Regions from separate parts of the Saccharopolyspora tripterygii genome, predicted to be linked through region 3. Evidence: riboswitches for the same ligand, from Rfam matches in the RefSeq annotation. Region 3 holds a riboswitch; each other region holds the start of a gene.
The links. Region 3 has a riboswitch for cobalamin ahead of metE (5-methyltetrahydropteroyltriglutamate--homocysteine S-methyltransferase). Riboswitches for the same ligand answer to the same signal wherever they lie in the genome.
Positions count from the first base shown of each region.

Region 1 (3,381 bases), on a different contig from region 3:
ACCCTGGCCTCCGCAGCACACCTGTTCCTCACCACCCTCCGCCTGAACAACCCAAAAGCATCTGGGGCAGCCTGACCCTCTACAAGGTCATCCGCGAGCTGCAAACACTGCTCGCCACCTGGTCAGGCACCTGCCCCACCTGCCACCAACACATCCACCGATTACCGACCTAACAAAGCACTACTAGGACGTGACGGGCAGCGGAATGGAGTGCTGGTTGAGTAGGAAGGTGCCGCGGAAGCATCAAGTGTCACTGCGGGCTGGTCGAACAGAAGAGGAACTGATCGAAATCTGTTGCCGTGCGTGACGAGCGGCGGCTCTGCGACAGGCCCGCCTGCTCGGCTCGCTGAGCAACGGACGCAAGATCGCGATTGTGGGCAACCGCGTCAATGGCGCAGCCGTGCTGGTTGCCGCGGATGTTGGCGTCGCGATGGGAACCTCAGCCGTGTTCGGGATACGCCGCCCGTTGCAGTGGCGCACAACCGGCTCGACCGGCTTCCGCCGGCTTGGGTGGGCGACCGGCCCTGTCGAATGGTGTTGCGAGCCGCTCTTGGCCGTGGCTGCTGATGCCTGGGATGGCTGTGCGGGCAGCGGTGGGCCCGTCGCTGTCGGGTCATCGCGGCTTCCGGCGTGGGGCGTTGTGGAGTACGCATTCTGTGCAGTAGCCAGTGCCGGATCGCCATAGCTGGCAGCATGTTCGACGTCGGGACCACAATCCGCTCTGCGTCGCGCCGACGTCGAGCAGGTCTGCTCGGCCGGTCTCAGCGCGCAGTTGCACTGCGGTGGCGAGCACGTCACCTCCGGCCCCGTCTGCGGCGAGCCGTCGCAGCACCTCGCCGAGCAAACCGACGGCGTTGCCCCAGTACTGATCGCTGTCTGCTGGTGGGCCGCCGATAGCTTCGAGTCCACGGGTGAGCGGTGCGAGGAAGTGGGAAACGTTGGGCCACCAGGCGTTGGCGCACGATCGATCACGTAGCACAAGACCGTGCACCAACCCGTCCGCGTCAACCACGACGGATGCTTCGGCCAGCGAAGGGACAGGCCATCCGAAGTGGTGCTCGGGAACTGTTGCGCACAGCGCGAGCCACGAAGCCCGAAAGGCCACCAGAACCGTGCCCGCGCGGTGATGTTGAAATCCGGCCAAACGTTGCCAGGCTTGGACGTTTCGCGCCAAGAATCCGTTGGTCTCGTCGCAGTACGACTCCCATGCCAGGACCTCGTTGGCGCCGGCGAGGGGCCGTGCCAGCGAGCGAGTGGTCTGGTCCAGAGCGGCTTTTGATGAATCCTGCACCCCGGCATTGGACCTGATGTGCAGGAGAACCGATGCAGTGAGGTTCGTCGCGGGATCGGCTGTTGTGGGCTCGGCGATCTCCTCGTACTCTTCTGCTGCCGCAGTGCACGGGAAGCCGGTGGAAATCCGGCGTGGTCCTCGCCACTGTGACCGGGGAGCGACCCTGATCTCGCCACTGGGCACCGCGTTGGTGTCTGGGAAGGCCAAGGGGAGCGCCGATCCGGAAGCCAGGAGACCGGCTGCGGCAGTAACACCACGTTCCACGAGAGATGGAAGGCAGGTTTTGACATGACCACCGCTGGTCTGCCCGCTGCACAGCGCATCCAAGTTCCCGTCTGGGCTTGGGCCTTGGCCGCGTTCGCGATCGTTCTGCTCTACGTCGTGCTTCAGGAAAACGGTGCCGTGCTCGCGCAGGCGGCGGACACCGTCCACGAGTTCACGCACGACGGCCGCCACGCTCTCGGCGTGCCCTGCCACTGAACGGGGACACCCATGAGCTCGCCATTCGCCACTTTCCTGCGGCGGGGCTTGCTGGCCGGGCTGCTCGCCGGCCTCACGGCCGCATTGGTCTCGCTTCTGCTGGTCGAAACCCCGCTCCGCGCTGCGCTCGATGTCGAGGAAGCACGCCCGCAGGCCGCCGGTGAGCACGCCCACGAGGAATTGTTCAGCCGCTCCACTCAGGTGGTCGGCGGCATGGTCGCCGCCCTTGTCGTCGGGTTGGCGATCGGGGCGATCTTCGCGGTCGTGTTCGCCCACAACCGGCACCGGCTGCCCGCACGCACCGATTTCGGACGGAGCCTCCAGCTCGCTGCGGCCGGGTTTTTGGCCGTGTCGCTGCTACCGGCGCTGAAGTATCCTGCGAACCCACCAGGGGTCGGGGCTCCGGAGTCGGTCACTTTCCGCACGGTCGCGTACTTCTCGCTGATCGTGGTGGGCATCGCGATCCTGCACGCGGTGGGCTACCTACACCGGTACCTGGCCGTTCACGGTTGGTCGCAGGCACGCCGCAGTACCGCTGCAGCTGTCGGAGGCATCGTGTTGACCGGCCTCGTCCTGTGGTCGTGTCCCTCGAACCCGGACCCCGTCCCTCCGGACGTGCCCGCAGCGTTGCTGTGGCGCTTCCGGTTGGCCTCACTCGCTGAACTCGCCGGAATGTGGGCGGTCCTCGGTTTCGCCTTCGGTCTGCTCAACGAGCCCCGAAAACAACGAGTGACCACGACAGCCTCACCGGCAACGACACCATAGCGACGGTCCCCGCCCGGCCTTCGTCACCTCAAGGACGGGCGGGGTCTTAGCTCGCTGCGGGCGCGATTCGGGGTGCTGACAGTGCGTTTGGGTCCAGTTGGGAACGGGACCTAGTGATCGCGGCCCCTGAAGAGAACGACGACCGCCGCAACAGCCAGCAGAAGCGTGAACAAGGCGCCTCCGCCAACCAGCCAGACGAAAGAGCCGGTTTCATAGTTGCTTTCGTCGTGTGGCCTCGAGAGTGGAGCCACTGAGCCATTGTCCGAATAGGCTGAAGGTCCGGCTGTGGAAGCGGGGGCTGCAAATGACGCAGGGGCTGTGGCCCGCTGAGTGCCGGCATGGACGACTTGATGGACCAGTGCGTAGCTTCCGTTGTTCAACAACGGAAATGGTTGTGTTGCAACGTTGTCACGCTGACTCGTTTGCTGTGCTACTGGGAGAGCCTGAACTTGGCCAGTGAGCGCCACGTCGAGCAGGCTCGGGCTGCCTGGTTCGCTGAGGCGGAATCGGCCGGTGCCGGGGGAGTGCTCAAGAGCAACGCCGCTGGCTGGAACGCTTCCGGCCAGGCTGGTATGCGCTGCTGCGGGCAGTTGAATTGCTCCGATCCCGAGGGCCACGATCGTGCACAGCATCGCTCGGCGAAAGATTTTCACAGTTGTGTCGGTGCAGCAGATGAAGTGAGGTTGCGGAGAGGTACGGGTCACCGTCGCTCCTCGTAGTAGACGGCGCACCGTTGTGCCCGAAAGCCGGAGCACCCGCCAGCGTTTCCAGCAGATCACTACGCTGGATAGTAGAGTAGTGAGTCTGAGAGGAATAAGGTGGAGTCAGTGCGCCAGCTCGGCTGG
Region 1 is NZ_BAAGZP010000002.1:57,378-60,758, reverse strand. Features, by position in the region: gene ACYVF3_RS02505 (IS701 family transposase) at 1-75, shown strand, start outside; cobalamin riboswitch at 1,376-1,549, shown strand; gene ACYVF3_RS02500 (CbtB domain-containing protein) at 1,580-1,771, shown strand; gene ACYVF3_RS02495 (CbtA family protein) at 1,784-2,536, shown strand; gene ACYVF3_RS02490 (copper resistance protein CopC) at 2,647-3,168, opposite strand.
Region 1: it holds a riboswitch for cobalamin, as region 3 does, so the genes downstream of both, ACYVF3_RS02500 (CbtB domain-containing protein) here and metE (5-methyltetrahydropteroyltriglutamate--homocysteine S-methyltransferase) in region 3, are expected to answer to the same signal.

Region 2 (3,381 bases), on a different contig from region 3:
TCCCTGCTCGCCTCGGGCTTGATCTTCGATCGTCTTAGCTTGTTCGACTGAGGCTTTGGCCTTGGCCAGCTCGGCTTCGTTGGAATCCATGGCCATCTCGGCGTCGCTGAGGTCTTCCTCGGCTTTAGCCGCGTCCGCCCCGAGTTTCTTGTATTCCTCAAGGGGGTCCGAGGGCTGCGCGCCAGCGGGGATCGCGATGGTTCCGGCCATCATGGCAATCGCGGATGCCGCGAGCGCTGCCTTCATCGACTGTTTGAGTCGGTGTGACGCCACGTTTGCGAAAGCCTCCTCTGTCCTGGCAGGACCTTCCGCTTGCGATGAGCGGATCCCACCTCACGGTGTGTCAGCGAGGGCTCCCCGCGGCCCGATCGCGAAAGCTACTGGAAAGATCCGCGAATGTCTACTAACCACGATCGTAGATACGCAGTGGAATTGACCGATCACGCTCTGTTCTGCGCGTAGGAGCTAGGTGAGTCAGCAGCTGGTGAATACATGGACTGATCGGTTCTGTGCGCGCGGGATACTGGGCTCGTGGTTGAGGCCGACGCAAGTGTGAGGCTTTCGGCTGGTAAGCGAAGGTCTTCGGGAGCACGGTGCGGAACGCGTGAGGTCTGCCTGATCAAGCGAGGCATCCCTGATGGCGGTGCGAGGCCCGAACTGCGCCGTCCCGTGGCGTGCCCCGTGCTCCGTGTTCACAACCCGTTCCATGCCCCGGGCCTCGGAAATCGGAACGGGCCACCCGCGTTGTGCGGGCCCTCCTCGTGAAGCAGCCGTTGCTGACTAAGGAACAGCTACCCAGGAGATCGAGGCGCTCCGGCCCTCGGTGCAGGTTCAGGCCGGTGTTGCCGAAGATGCCCGCCACCTTGCTCTCCTTCGCGTACTGCCAGAAGTCCCAGTTGCCAAAGCCGTTGGGGCGTTCATCACGCCTGTCGGCGTGGGGCGTTGTGGAGTGGGCATTCTGTGCAGTAACCAGTGCCGGATCGCCACAACTGGCAGCACGTCCGACGCCGGGACCACAAACTGCTCTGCGTCGCACCGAAGTCGAGCAGATCTGCTCGGCCAGTCTCAGCGCGCAGTTGCACTGCTGTGGCGAGCACGTCACCTCCTGCCCCGTTCGCGGCGAGCCGTCGCAGCACCTCGCCGATCAAGCCGACGGCGTTGCCCCAGTACTGATCGCTGTCGGCTGGTGGGCCGCCGATGGCCGCCAGTCCACGGGTGAGCGGTGCGAGGAAGTGGGAAACGTTGGGCCACCAGGCGTTTGCGCAAGATCGATCACGCAGAACAAGGCCGTGCACCAACCCGTCCGCGTCGACCACAACGGATGCTTCGGCCAGCGAAGGAACAGGCCAGGCGAAGTGGTGTTCGGGGACTGTCGCGCACAGCGCCAGCCACGAAGCCCGAAAAGCCACCAGTACCGTGCCCGCGCGGTGATGTTGAAACCCGGCCAAACGCTGCCAGGCTTGCACGTCGCGCGCCAAGAATCCGTTGGCCTCGTCGCAGTACGATTCCCATGCCACGACGTCGTCGGCGTCGGCGAGGGGGCGTGCCAGCGAGCGAGTGGTCTGGTCCAGAGCGGCTTTTGATGAATCCTGCACCCCGGCATTGGACCTGATGTGCTGGAGAACCGATGCAGTGAGGTTCGTCGCGGGATCGGCTGTTGTGGGCTCGGCGATCTCCTCGTACTCTTCTGCTGCCGCAGTGCACGGGAAGCCGGTGGAATTCCGGCGTGGTCCTCGCCACTGTGACCGGGGAGCGACCCTGATCTCGCCACTGGACACCGCGTCGGTGTCTGGGAAGGCCAGGGGAGCATTGATCCGGAAGCCAGGAGACCGGCTGCGGCAGTGACACCACGTTCCACGAGAGATGGAAGGCAGGTTTTGACATGACCACCGCTGGTCTGCCCGCTGCGCAGCGCATCCACGTTCCCGTCTGGGCTTGGGCCTTGGCCGCGTTCGCGATCGTTGTGCTCTACGTCGTGCTTCAGGAAAACGGTGCGGTGCTCGCGCAGGCGGCGGACACCATCCACGAGTTCACTCACGACGGCCGGCACGCCCTCGGCGTGCCCTGCCACTGAACGGGGACGCTCATGAGCTCGCCGTTCGCCACTTTCCTGCGGCGGGGCTTGCTGGCGGGGCTGCTCGCCGGCCTCACGGCCGCGCTGTTCTCGCTTCTGCTGGTCGAAACCCCGCTCCGCGCTGCGCTCGAGGTCGAGGAGGCACGCTCGCACGCCGCCGGTGAGCACGCCCACGAGGAGTTGTTCAGCCGCCCAACCCAGGTGGTCGGCGGCATGGTCGCCGCGCTTGTCGTCGGGTTGGCGATCGGGACGATCTTCGCGGTCGTGTTCGCCCACAACCGACACCGGCTGCCCGCGCGAACCGACTTCGGACGGAGCCTCCAGCTCGCTGCGTCCGGGTTTCTCGCCGTGTCGCTGCTACCGGCGCTGAAATATCCTGCGAACCCACCGGGAGTGGGGGACGGGGAAACGGTCACTTTCCGTACTGTCGCGTACTTTTCGCTGATCGTGGCGGGTATCGCGATCCTGCACGCGGTCGGCTACCTGCACCGGTACCTGGCTGTTCACGGATGGTCACCGGCGCGTCGCAGTACTGCGGCAGCTGCCGGAGGAATCGTGTTGACCGGTCTCGTCCTATGGGCTTGGCCGTCGAACCCGGATCCCGTACCCCCGGACGTGCCCGCTGCGTTGCTGTGGCGCTTCCGCTTGTCCTCACTCGCTGAACTCGCCGGAATGTGGACGGTCCTCGGTTTCGCCTTCGGCCTGCTCAACGAGCCCCGAAAACAACGACCGACCACGACAGCCTCGCCGGCAACGGCACCATAGCGACGGGTACCCCGCCCGGTCTTCTCCCAAGGTCGGGCGGGTGTTTCCACTTGTCGCCAGTGCGATTCGGGGTGCCGACAGGTATTCGCGATCGGTTGGGGTCGCGACGACTACTGATCACGTCCCACGACGTGCACGACAAAGCGCAGCAACAGCCAATAGCAGAGTGAACAGGGTACCTGCGCTCAGGTTGGTCGGCCGGCAGGTGTTTGGGGTGACTTAAGAGCAACGCCGTCGAAGGGGCCGCTTGCGGCCAGGCTGGCATGCGCTGTGCGGGTAGTAGAAATGGTCCGATGCCGGGGGTTACGAGCGTGCATACCATCGCTCCGTGAAAGAGTTCACATTTGCTGCATTGTTGTGGTCGGAGTGCGGTTGCGGAAGCCGATGGGTCACCGTCGCTCCTCGTGGTCGCAGGAGAACACGCTGTACTCGAACCTGGATCATCCGCTCGCGCTTGCTCATCGGCCTGCTCGCCGGTGGTGTTTCATGTGCCGCAGTCCAGGGCGGACTGCTCGCGGGCTTGATCACCCGCCAGCATCGCA
Region 2 is NZ_BAAGZP010000020.1:13,795-17,175, forward strand. Features, by position in the region: gene ACYVF3_RS15955 (C40 family peptidase) at 1-246, opposite strand, end outside; gene ACYVF3_RS15960 (hypothetical protein) at 921-1,595, opposite strand; cobalamin riboswitch at 1,680-1,852, shown strand; gene ACYVF3_RS15965 (CbtB domain-containing protein) at 1,883-2,074, shown strand; gene ACYVF3_RS15970 (CbtA family protein) at 2,087-2,839, shown strand; gene ACYVF3_RS15975 (urease accessory protein UreH domain-containing protein) at 3,168-3,381, shown strand, end outside.
Region 2: it holds a riboswitch for cobalamin, as region 3 does, so the genes downstream of both, ACYVF3_RS15965 (CbtB domain-containing protein) here and metE (5-methyltetrahydropteroyltriglutamate--homocysteine S-methyltransferase) in region 3, are expected to answer to the same signal.

Region 3 (3,381 bases):
TGGCGAGTGGATGTCGTAGACACCGGGACCGACGCCCTTGGCGAACCCGACCGCGTTGAGGTCCGAGAGCACCTCCATGCGGGAGCGCGCGGCCTCGATGCTGGTGACGTCGGCCTCCAGGGCCACGATCGCGTTGATCACGTCGCCGAACTCCGAGTAGCACAGGTGGGTGTGGATCTGGGTGGTGTCGGTGACCCCGGAGGTGGCCAGCCGGAACGATTCCACCGCCCAGTCGAGGTAGTGCTTCTGCTGCGCGGCGCGCAGCGGCAGGAGCTCGCGCAGGGCCGGTTCATCGACCTGGACCACGCGGATACCGGCCGCTTCGAGGTCGTGCACCTCGTCGCGGATGGCCAGCGCCACCTGCTTGGCGGTGTCGGCCAGCGGCTGGTCATCGCGGACGAACGACCACGCGAGGATGGTGACCGGGCCGGTGAGCATGCCCTTGACGGGCTTGTCGGTCAGCTTCTGCGCGTAGGTCGCCCACTCGACGGTCATCGGGTTCGGGCGGGAGACGTCGCCGAAGAGGATCGGCGGGCGCACGCACCGCGACCCGTAGGACTGCACCCAGCCCTTGTGCGTGCTGACGAATCCGTCCATGAGCTCGGAGAAGTACTGGACCATGTCGTTGCGCTCGGGCTCACCGTGCACGAGGACGTCCAGGCCGAGCTCTTCCTGCAGCTCGATGACCCGCTGGATCTCGTCGCGCATGCGCTGCTTGTAGGTGGCGGCGTCGATCGTGCCGTTGCGCAGCGCAGCGCGAGCCTTGCGGACGTCGGTCGTCTGGGGGAACGAACCGATGGTCGTCGTCGGCAGCGGGGGCAGCTGCAGCGCCTCCTCCTGGGCCTTCTGCCGCTGCGCGTAGTCATTGCGGCGGGAGTCCGCGGGCCGAAGCGCGCGCAGCCGGGTCTGGACCTCGGCGTTGCGGACGCGGTCGGCGGCGGCCCGGTCGGCGACCACCGCGGCGGCCTCGGCGAGCGCGTCGGCGACGACCTCGCGGCCCTCGCGCAGCGCGCGGCCCAGCACGACGACCTCCTGGACCTTCTGCGCGGCGAAGGCCAGCCAGGACTTCACCTGAGGGTCGATCTGGGTTTCGGCTTCGACGTCGTAGGGGACGTGCAGCAGCGAGCACGAGGTGCCGATCGCGACCTCGTCGGCCACGCCGAGCAGGGTCGCGCCGGTGGTCAACGCCTGGTCGAGATCGGTCCGCCAGATGTTGCGGCCGTCGACGAGGCCGGCGACCAGCGACTTGGTCCGCAGGCCCGTGAGCGCGGGCAACTTGTCCACAGCGGAGGGACTGGTGACGAGGTCGAGGCCGAGCGCCTCGACCGGCGCGTCGGCGAGCACGTCGAGCGCGTCACCGAGATCGCCGAAGTACCCGGCGACGAGCAACGCGGGGCGGTCCGAGAGCTCGCCCAGCCGGCGGTAGGCCTCGCGCAGCGCGTCGAGCTCGGCCTGCGTGCGGTCGGCGGCGAAGGCGGGCTCGTCGAGCTGTACCCACTCGGCACCGGCCTGCTTGAGCTCCGACAGCAGCGCGGCGTAAGCGGGCAGCAGCTCGTCGAGCTTGTCCAGCGGTGCGAACGAGTCGGGGGCGCCTTCAGCGGGCTTGGACAGCAGGAGGAAGGTCAGCGGCCCGACCAGCACCGGCCGGGTGGTGACGCCCTGCTCGGCTGCCTCGCGGAACTGCTCCACCGGCGTCCGGTCGGTCAACGAGAACCGTTCCTGCGGGCTGATCTCCGGGACCAGGTAGTGGTAGTTGGTGTCGAACCACTTCGTCATCTCCAGCGGTGGGGTGGAGTCCACACCGCGGGCCATCGCGAAGTAGGTGTCGAGCGGGTTCAGCCCCAGTTCGGCGTACCGGGACGGCACGGCGCCGAAGGTGACCGCGGTGTCGAGCACCTGGTCGTAGTAGGAGAACGTGTTGCCCGGCACCGAGTCCAGGCCCGCGTCGGCGAGGAAGCGCCAGGAGTCGGCGCGGATCTTGCCCGCGACGGCGCGCAAGTCCTCCTCGCTGCTGCGCCCGGCCCAGTAGCTCTCCAACGCGCGTTTGAGTTCACGGTCCGGCCCGATCCGGGGGTAGCCGAGTACGGTAGATCCGATCTTGGTGGTCAACGCCCTCTCCTCGCGAGCTCGACATCAGAGGCTCCGAGGTCGCCGTGGAGGCGTGCGGGCGGACACGGGCAGCCGCTTTCGGGCAGCACCGCTTTCCGTTCGTCCGCCAGGTCCTCCCTCGAGACCTCGGATCAGCGCGCGCCGCGGCGCGCGCACCGGTGGCAGGTCTTCGGACTCGCGGGCGCTTCCCGGCCTGGCCGGGCGTTCCTAGTGGCCGTCGCTTCCCGGGCCTCTCGGCCCAGTGCTTGTCTTCGGTCGTGCGACCGGTGACGGCTGTCGTTCCCGCTCACCGCTGCGGGGCAGTCCCGGGTTCGCACCGGGTTCCCTCTTGCCTCGTCCGTCCCTGCGCACGACCTCGGTCGCACCGGGGCGGACGAACCACCAGCACTCACCAGGTTAGTGCCGAAACTTCCTTTGGCAAGCAGTTCCACGATGTGCGCGCCCGGTGCGGACGAGTTGCCGGCGCCCAGCACCGCCCGTGAGGTCGCGGTTCTCCAGATGCACACGCGCTGATGAGACTCCGGTCACAGGGAACCCGCGGGCCGTCGCGCACGGGATCCGGCCGGGTTCATCACCCTCCACAACGGACGGTGAAAGAGCTTGGTGGAGGGGCCGGGTCGGGCTACATCGCGAAGTAGCGGAGCCAGACGTAGAGGGTGGACAGCGCGATGGTCACCGCGGTGACGACCATGCCGTACTTGGTGAACTGCCAGAAGCTGATCGGGTACCCGTTGCGGGAGGCCCAGCCGATCGCCACGACGTTGGCGCTCGCGCCGATCGCGGTGGCGTTGCCGCCGAGGTCGGCGCCGAGGGCCAGCGACCACCACAGCGCCTGGCTGATCTCCGGGTCCGGAACCGTGGCCACGAGCTCCTCGACGATCGGGATCGTGGTCGCCACGAAGGGGATCGTGTCGATCATGCCGCCGATCACCGCCGACCCGATCAGCAGGCCGACCGCGGCGAGGAAGTAGTTGTCGCCGACGAGATCGATCGCGGCGCGCCCGAGCGTGTCGATCACCCCGACGTCGACGAGCCCGCCGACCATGACGAACAGCCCCATGAAGAACACCAGGGTCGACCAGTCGACCTCCTCGAGGAACTGCGGCGCCGTGGTCTGCGAGACCAGCACCATCAGCCCGGCGCCGAGCAGGCCCACGAAGGCCGGGTCGATGCCGATCGGCCCGTGCAGGACGAAGGCGACGACGACCGCGCCGACGACGATCAAGCAGCGCCGCAGGAGCCGGTGGTCGTGGATGGCGTCGCTGCCGTCGA
Region 3 is NZ_BAAGZP010000015.1:93,018-96,398, forward strand. Features, by position in the region: gene metE (5-methyltetrahydropteroyltriglutamate--homocysteine S-methyltransferase) at 1-2,109, opposite strand, end outside; cobalamin riboswitch at 2,253-2,507, opposite strand; gene ACYVF3_RS12360 (ArsB/NhaD family transporter) at 2,732-3,381, opposite strand, start outside.

Region 4 (3,381 bases), on a different contig from region 3:
TCGGGTCATCGCGTCGAGCTCGCTGTCGGCGACGACGACCACCGGGTGGCCCAGCGCGGCTCCCACATAGGCCAGGCCGATCGCGAGGGTGCCGCTGCTGGACTCGACCACCACCCCGCCCGGCCGAAGCTCACCTCGCGCTCGTGCGCCGCGCAACATCGACAGCGCCGCGCGCGCCTTCATCGTCGCCGGGCCGACGGACTCCAACTTGGCCCAGAAACCGGGGTGCTGCCGGGGGAGCGGCGTGGGCACGCGCAGCACCGGGGTGTTGCCGATGAGGTCGAGCATCGACTCGCACCTGCGGCCACCGGCACTCTCACCGGGGTCCTCGACCACCTTCTGCACGGGGATCACGGGCGACCTCCGTCGTAGAGGTGGATGCCGGTGTCGTCTCCGCTGAGCCAGAAGAAGGGGTACGGCTCCGCCGACAGCGCGGTGATCTCGCGTCCCAGCATCTCCCGGAAGACCGCGCTTCCCGTCTGCGCGAACACCACGAGCGGGAGCTGCCGCAGGTGGCAGCGATCGACGATGTCGTCGAGCGTGCCGTTGCCCAGCACCATTCCCGAGGCCAGCACCGCGTCCGCGCCGTCGATCGCCACCTGGTGGTCGGCGAGGATCTCCTCGCCGAACTCGGTGCGACCGCCCTTGAGATCGCAGGGGACGCAATCGATCCCGCGTTCCCGCAGGGCCGCGAGCAGCGAGTTGACCACGCCGATCACGGCGACGCGGGAACCCTCGGGCACCGGCACCAGTTCCGCGACGGCGCGGGCGCGGGCCATCGACTTCTCCAGCGACGTCCCCGCGGGGATCCGCACCGCGCGCGAACGCGAGTGCTGCGCGTGCGGAACCGCATCCGCCAGGCAGGCGTCGAGCACCGCCACGCGCACCGCCCTGGAAGGGTGGTGCAGCAGTTCGGCGACGTCACCGCCGACGATCTCGCGGACCAGCTCGTCGCCGAGCTCGCCCGGTTCTGCCGCGCAGGAGCCCACCGCGGAGCCGACCCGCACGCTCAACACCGTGTTCACGTAGCCGCTGCGCCTGCCGGAGTGCTGCGCCGCCTGCACCGTCAGGAAGGCGACGGACACCGTCGAGCTCGGTTCGGCGGATCCGCGCAGATCGGTGATCACGCGCTCCAGCGACGTGGGAGTTCCGCGTTCACAGGGGAACTGACCACTCGTCCGCATGGCCTACGCGATTCGGAGCGCGGCGGGCGAACGCCTCATCGGGCCTATCTGCGCGGGGACGACACATCGATCCGGGTGCACCGGGTACCTCCTCCGGGGCTCCGCGACCCCGTTGACTCGGCACGACGGAGCGAGTCTCCTGACTCATGGATCGGCACCTCCCCCCAGCCTTCCCACCGGCTTTCCGGCAGTGGCGCTCGCGGAGTCGACTCCCCATTCACAGTGGCGGGACCGTGCCGGATTCTCACCGGCTTCCTGCGCACCGTCGCATGAATTGTTTTCAACCTTTCAGCCTGCCCGCGCCCAGTCAAGGGACCGCACTGTGATCGTTGTTGCACATTGCTAGCATCAAGGAGCGAAGTCGCTGGTCCAGACGTCGGAGGTGGAGCATGTCACCGCACGAGGCTCTCGTTCGCGGGGAGTACGTGATCAGGCGTGCGCGTCACGAAGACGTCGAGAGCGCGCGAACCTTGATGTTCGACACCTTCTACCGCGTCATGGGCCACGGCTACGTCCCCGAGTGGCACGCCGACGTCATCGACATGCAGCGCGCGTACTTCGAAACCCCGGGCCACGCGCTGTTCGTCGCCGCCCTCGGCGAAGAGGTGGTCGGAACGGCCTCGGTGCGAGCGAGCGGCCCCAAGAGCCCGCCGCATCCACAGTGGATCGCCGAGCGCTACGGAACCCCCACCACGGCACAGATCTTCCGCACCTACGTCCGCGAGGAGCACCAACGAAACGGGCTCGCCCGCGCACTGGTCGAGAAGTCCTGCGAGTTCGTCGCTGAAACCGGGCTCTACGACACGATCTACCTGCACACCAACCCGGCGATCGCAGGTGCGGAACCGTTCTGGCGCAGCGTGGCCAAGGAGGTCTGCGACGCTCGCGGGACCGGCGACTTCAGCCCCACCATCCACTTCGAGATCCCGGTCCCACCACGGGATCTCACCTCCGCCTGAGGCCGGTCAGGCCTCCGGCGGTTCGGTGATGTGCTGCTCGGCCAGGCAGGCGAAGTCGGCCACCAGGCGATTGCGCTCGCCCGCCCTGGTCGCCAGCACGACGTGGCTCGGCTCGACGCCCTCGATGGGGATCGCGACGAGGTCGGGACGCATCCGGGCGGCCGCGCGCACCGTCACCACCACCGCCTGACCGGCGGCGACGACCTCGAACTTCTCCTCCAGCGCGTTGATGTCCGGGCCCTCGGGCGCCTTGCTGCCGTCGGGACGGGGTTCCAGGCGCCAGTACGCGGACCATGCCGGGTCGGCCTCGGGGAAGCGTGGCATCGGCTCGCCGGCGAGATCGTCGAGGGTGACCGACTCCTCACCCGCCAGCCGGTGTTCGCGGGAGACCACCAACGTCCTCGGTTCCTGGTAGAGCAGCGTCACCCGCAGACCGTCGGTGGGGAACGGCAACCGCGCGACGACGGCGTCCACCTCTCGGTCCAGCAGAGCCGCTTGCGGCTGGCTGAACTCGATGTGCCTGGTCCGCACGTCGGCGTCCGGGTGCGCCCGGCGCATCGCCTGGGCGGCCCTGGTGACGATGAGCCCGTTGCCGTAACCGATGACGATCCGGTTCGGCCGAGCGACCGCGCGGGCTTCCGCCGTGGCTCGGGTCGCCGAGCGCAACAGCGACTTGGCGTGCGGCAGGAAGACCTCGCCGGCCTCGGTCAGCGCGGTCCCGCGAGGTGTCCGGTCGAGCAAGCGCGCGCCGAGCTGCTGCTCCAGCCTGCGGATCTGCCGGGACAGCGAGGGCTGGGCGATGCGGAGCTGCTCGGCGGCCCGGCCGAAGTGCCGGTGCTCGGCGACCACGGCGAAGTACCGCACCAAGCGCAGGTCGAGGTCTCCTTCGGTCATGCGCCCAGGGTATCGCCGACGACCAGGCAGCAGGACACCTCTATCGAACTGAACAGCTGTGATGCCTGAATCGCATGACGGATTTCGAAACGGGACTTGGACGCGAGCCGATGGCCGGACGCAGCCTGGAGCGGTCCGAGGAACCCGTCGAGAGGAGCGCACCGTGCGGGTCTTCATCACAGGCGCGACCGGCATGGTCGGCACCGCCGTCGTCCGCGAACTGCACCAGGCCGGGCACGAGGTGCTGGGACTGGCGCGCTCGGACGCCGCGGCGGCGAAGCTGACCGAGGCGGGGGTGGCGGTGCAGCGCGGCTCGCTCACCGATCTCGACAGCCTGCGCGACG
Region 4 is NZ_BAAGZP010000030.1:155,463-158,843, forward strand. Features, by position in the region: gene ACYVF3_RS23590 (PLP-dependent cysteine synthase family protein) at 1-354, opposite strand, end outside; gene ACYVF3_RS23595 (Rossmann-like domain-containing protein) at 351-1,127, opposite strand; cobalamin riboswitch at 1,297-1,519, opposite strand; gene ACYVF3_RS23600 (GNAT family N-acetyltransferase) at 1,574-2,143, shown strand; gene ACYVF3_RS23605 (LysR family transcriptional regulator) at 2,150-3,037, opposite strand; gene ACYVF3_RS23610 (SDR family oxidoreductase) at 3,201-3,381, shown strand, end outside.
Region 4: it holds a riboswitch for cobalamin, as region 3 does, so the genes downstream of both, ACYVF3_RS23595 (Rossmann-like domain-containing protein) here and metE (5-methyltetrahydropteroyltriglutamate--homocysteine S-methyltransferase) in region 3, are expected to answer to the same signal.